DNA from 2 places in the Comamonas sp. NyZ500 genome. Region 2 is predicted to be linked to the other one. Evidence: riboswitches for the same ligand, from Rfam matches in the RefSeq annotation. Region 2 holds a riboswitch; the other holds the start of a gene.

Region 1 (2,398 bases), on a different contig from region 2:
TGAGCGACAGCAGCGCGATGGCCAGATACATGGACAGCGAGGCATTGCCGAAGACGTCGATGGCGCGGTCAAAGACCTTGAAGCCAAACATATAGTCCAGCACGTTGCGGATGATCACGCCTCCCCCCAGCGCCCAGACAAAGGTAGGCAGCTGGATGACCGTTCCCATGGTCAGGCCAGTCATGAATTCGGCAAAGGCCAGGCAGCCAGCGAAGAGGGCCAGTGTTTCCACTGCAGCATCGGCCGTGATCAGGCGCGGTGCCTTGTTGGGCGACTCGAAGTTGGCGACCTCGCTGCCTTCGCTGACCGTGGGCGCATCGGCGCGCAGCTGCTCGGACTCGGTCAGCGGCTGGGCCAACTGATGGCGCGTGATCAGTCGCTTGGCCAGCGGGCCACCCACCAGGCCGCCGATGATCAGGCCGAAAGTGGCGCAGGCAATGCCCAGGGTGGTGGCTCCCGTGAGACCGTATTGGTTTTCCAGCACCGAGCCCCAGGCTCCGGCCGTACCGTGACCGCCCACCAGCGTGATGGAGCCCGCGACCAGGCCGATCAGCGGGTCCAGTCCCAGCACGGACGCCAGACTCACGCCCACGATGTTCTGCATGATGATGAAGACGGCAATCACGCCCAGGAAGAGGAACAGCGCAGAGCCGCCCTCACGCAGCTTCGCGAAGTTCGCACTCAGGCCGATGGACGAGAAGAACACCAGCATGAACGCCGACTGCAGACTGCCCTCGAAGCTCAGCGCCAGTCCCGTGGTCTGATGCAGCATGAAGATGATGGCCGCCACGACCAGGCCGCCGGAGACAGGCTCGGGAATATTGAAGTCGCGCAGAAAGCGGATATGTCTTGTCATGAGCTTGCCAAGCATGAGCACAAGCACGGCCATGATGAGGGTGTAGTACGCGCCGAAGGTCACGTTCATAGGATCTCCTGGGTGTTCCATGCGAGGGCTGAATGGCCTGCCCGGTCATGGCTGGCAATCGGCTGTGCACGGCTGAGCACATGGACCAGACATTTGCTGTCGATGGTGCCAAAGACTCAAAGATAGGGGCTGTAGGTGCTTGTCCACTCATGGCAGGCGGACCCGTCGGTGCCGGGCTGCCTGAGAGCAGGAAAGCGGTGTGCGCCATTCCTTGCGGATGCGCACCATGTCGGGAATATGCTTGAAATGAGATGGTTGCATTCGTGTTTTGCGAAATTACCTTTTGCCCTGCTCCTGTTTTTGGGGTGTGGAAAGTCGAATCTGCTATAGCCATTCGCATAGAGCTCTCCTGCACAGCCGCGGGGCAAAGCGCCTTGAAGCCCCGATTGCCCGCCCTCGCCGTAGAATGATGGGCTTCACCCCGAGGAGCGCTGCAGCCGGTCATCCCAGAGATGTTTGACCCGTCAGGCTCGGGGTCGCAGATCTGGTTGACGATCTGCTGGCACTCACAACGGCGCTCACCTGTTTTCGATTCTGTTTCTGGTTTTCACACAGGTGAGCTGATGTCCGCTGCTACCCCTTCCACTGCCATTCCTCCCATGCGCCTGTCCGGCCTGGAGCCCGTCTTCATCGGCGATGAGACGCTGTTCGTCAACGTGGGCGAGCGCACCAACGTCACCGGCTCCAAGGCCTTTGCGCGCCTGATCCTCAACGAGCAGTACGAAGAGGCTCTGGCCGTGGCGCGCCAGCAGGTGGAAAACGGCGCCCAGGTCATCGATGTGAACATGGACGAGGCCATGCTGGACAGCAAGGCCGCCATGGTGCGTTTTCTGAACCTGATTGCCTCCGAGCCCGATATCGCCAAGGTGCCGGTGATGGTGGACAGCTCCAAGTGGGACGTGATCGAGGCCGGCCTGCGCTGCCTGCAGGGCAAGGGCATCGTCAACTCGATCTCCATGAAGGAGGGCGTCGAGGAGTTCAAGAAGCACGCCAAGCTGGTCAAGCGCTATGGCGCTGCCGCCGTGGTGATGGCGTTTGACGAAAAAGGCCAGGCCGACACCTTTGCGCGCAAGATCGAGATCTGCGAACGCGCCTACCGCATTCTGGTCGACGAAGTGGGCTTCCCGCCCGAGGACATCATCTTCGACCCCAACATCTTTGCCGTGGCCACCGGCATCGAAGAGCACAACAACTACGGCGTCGATTTCATCGAGGCCGTACGCTGGATCAAGCAGAACCTGCCCGGTGCCAAGGTCTCTGGCGGCGTCTCCAATGTCTCGTTCTCGTTCCGTGGCAACGACCCCGTGCGCGAGGCCATCCACACGGTGTTCCTCTATCACGCGATTGCGGCGGGCATGGACATGGGCATCGTCAATGCCGGCATGGTCGGTGTGTACGATGACCTGGAGCCCCAGTTGCGCGAACGCGTGGAGGACGTGGTGCTCAACCGCCGCCCCGATGCGGCCGAGCGCC
Region 2 (2,398 bases):
TGGTGCTGGACCTGGGTCTGCCCGATGCCGATGGCAAGACCGTGATTGCCGAGCTGCGCGGCTGGAGCCAGCTGCCGATTCTGATCCTGTCCGCGCGCGAGCGGGAGGAGGACAAGGTGGCGGCGCTGGACGCCGGGGCCGATGACTACCTGACCAAGCCCTTCGGCGTGCCCGAGCTGCTGGCCAGGCTGCGCGTGATGCTGCGCCGCCGCCAGCAGGCGTCGGCGTCAGACAAGCCCGGCAGCTGTGCGCGTTTCGGCACGGTGGTGGTGGATCTGGCGGCGCACGATGTCAGGCGCGACGGAGTGGCCGTGCACCTGACGCCCATAGAGTTCCGCCTGCTGGCGGCCCTGATTGCCGGCCATGGCAAGGTGCTGACCCACCGCCAGTTGCTGCTGCAGGTCTGGGGCGCTGAATATCTGGACCGCCCCCACTATCTGCGCGTGCACATGGCCAACCTGCGCCAGAAGATAGAGCTCGATCCGGCCCAGCCCCGGCATCTGGTAACCGAGTTGCAAGTCGGTTATCGCTTGGTGGGCCTGGAAGGCTGATTCCTTTATAATCGCCGTCCATCCGAGGAGCGTTGCAGCGTTCCCCAGCCAGCCATGAGCTGGTCTGCGCGGGGCGTGAGGCTCGGATTTCATCCCGCAACGACGCTCGCCCACGCTTTCTGTGCGGTGAGCCGGTTTATTCCCCCTCTGCTGCAGAACGTGGTTTTTCATTCAAGATTTGGAGAAAACCATGAACGCTGCCGTGCGCTTCAACCCCGCTGATTCGGCCATTACCGATATTTCCCTGGCTGCCTGGGGCCGCAAGGAAATCAGGATCGCCGAAACCGAAATGCCCGGTCTGATGGCCGTGCGCGAGGAGTTCGCCGCTGCCCAGCCCCTGAAGGGCGCGCGCATCACGGGCTCGCTGCACATGACCATCCAGACCGCCGTGCTGATCGAGACGCTGACGGCTCTGGGCGCACAAGTGCGCTGGGCTTCGTGCAACATCTTCTCGACCCAGGACCACGCAGCTGCTGCCATCGCCGAAACCGGCGTGCCTGTCTATGCCATCAAGGGCGAGTCGCTGGAAGACTACTGGAACTACACCCACTCCATCTTTGAATTCGGTGCCGCCGGTACCGAAGGCGAAGGCCCCAACATGATCCTGGACGACGGCGGCGACGCCACCATGCTCATGCATCTGGGCAAGCGTGCCGAGAAGGATCTGTCCGTGCTGGCCAACCCTGGCTCGGAAGAAGAGCGCATCGTCTTCGCCGCCATCAAGGCCAAGCTGGCCGTGGATCCCACCTGGTACAGCCGCAAGTCGGCCCAGATCATGGGCGTGACCGAAGAGACCACCACCGGCGTGCACCGCCTCAATGAAATGTCGGCCAAGGGCACGCTGCTGTTCCGCGCCATCAACGTCAACGACTCGGTGACCAAGTCCAAGTTCGACAACCTCTACGGCTGCCGCGAATCGCTGGTGGACGGCATCAAGCGCGCCACCGACGTGATGATCGCCGGCAAGGTGGCTTGCGTGGCCGGCTATGGCGACGTGGGCAAGGGCTCCGCCCAGGCTCTGCGCGCGCTGTCGGCCCAGGTCTGGGTGACCGAGATCGACCCCATCAACGCCCTGCAGGCCGCCATGGAAGGCTATCGTGTAGTGACCATGGAATACGCTGCCGACAAGGCCGATATCTTCGTGACCACCACCGGCAACAAGGACATCATCCGCCACGAGCACATGGTTGCCATGAAGGATCAGGCCATCGTCTGCAACATCGGTCACTTCGACAACGAAATCGATGTGGCTTCGATCGAAAAGTACAAGTGGGAAGAAGTGAAGCCCCAGGTGGACCAGATCGAGTTCCCCGACGGCAAGAAGATCACCCTGCTGGCCAAGGGCCGTCTGGTGAACCTGGGTTGCGCCACCGGCCACCCCAGCTTTGTGATGTCCAACTCCTTTGCCAACCAGACCCTGGCGCAGATCGAGCTGTTCACCCGCCCCGACGCCTATGAAGTGGGCAAGGTCTATGTGCTGCCCAAGATCCTGGACGAGAAGGTCGCTCGCCTGCACCTGAAGAAGGTCGGCGCCATGCTGACCGAACTCAGCGACGAGCAGGCCGCTTATATCGGCGTGAGCAAGCAAGGCCCTTACAAGCCTGAAACATACCGCTACTAAGCACCCCCTGAGCGGCCCCGCCGCTTCCCCCTCTCTCGCTTTGCTTCGCAATGCGGGAGGGGGACGACAGCCTCGCTGCGCGGCGGCGCTTGCTCGCTGTTACTGGTGTGGATAGCGCCAGTATCGAGGTCGTCGTGGTTTTATTTGATAGCTGCTTGCGCACGTTATGTATTGATTTCAGATGGATATTTATCTGAAATCAAGCGGTATCAAGCGAAAGCAGCTA

What was found. A riboswitch is a leader RNA that binds a small molecule or an ion and turns the genes downstream of it on or off. The one in region 2 is predicted to bind S-adenosylhomocysteine.
Region 1: it holds a riboswitch for S-adenosylhomocysteine, as region 2 does, so the genes downstream of both, metH (methionine synthase) here and ahcY (adenosylhomocysteinase) in region 2, are expected to answer to the same signal.

The regions. Positions count from the first base shown of each region.
Region 1 is NZ_JAEIJE010000005.1:118,493-120,890, forward strand. It holds gene gltS (sodium/glutamate symporter) at 1-925, opposite strand, end outside; S-adenosyl-L-homocysteine riboswitch at 1,343-1,452, shown strand; gene metH (methionine synthase) at 1,489-2,398, shown strand, end outside.
Region 2 is NZ_JAEIJE010000004.1:337,248-339,645, reverse strand. It holds gene JAO85_RS09420 (response regulator) at 1-551, shown strand, start outside; S-adenosyl-L-homocysteine riboswitch at 570-666, shown strand; gene ahcY (adenosylhomocysteinase) at 742-2,172, shown strand.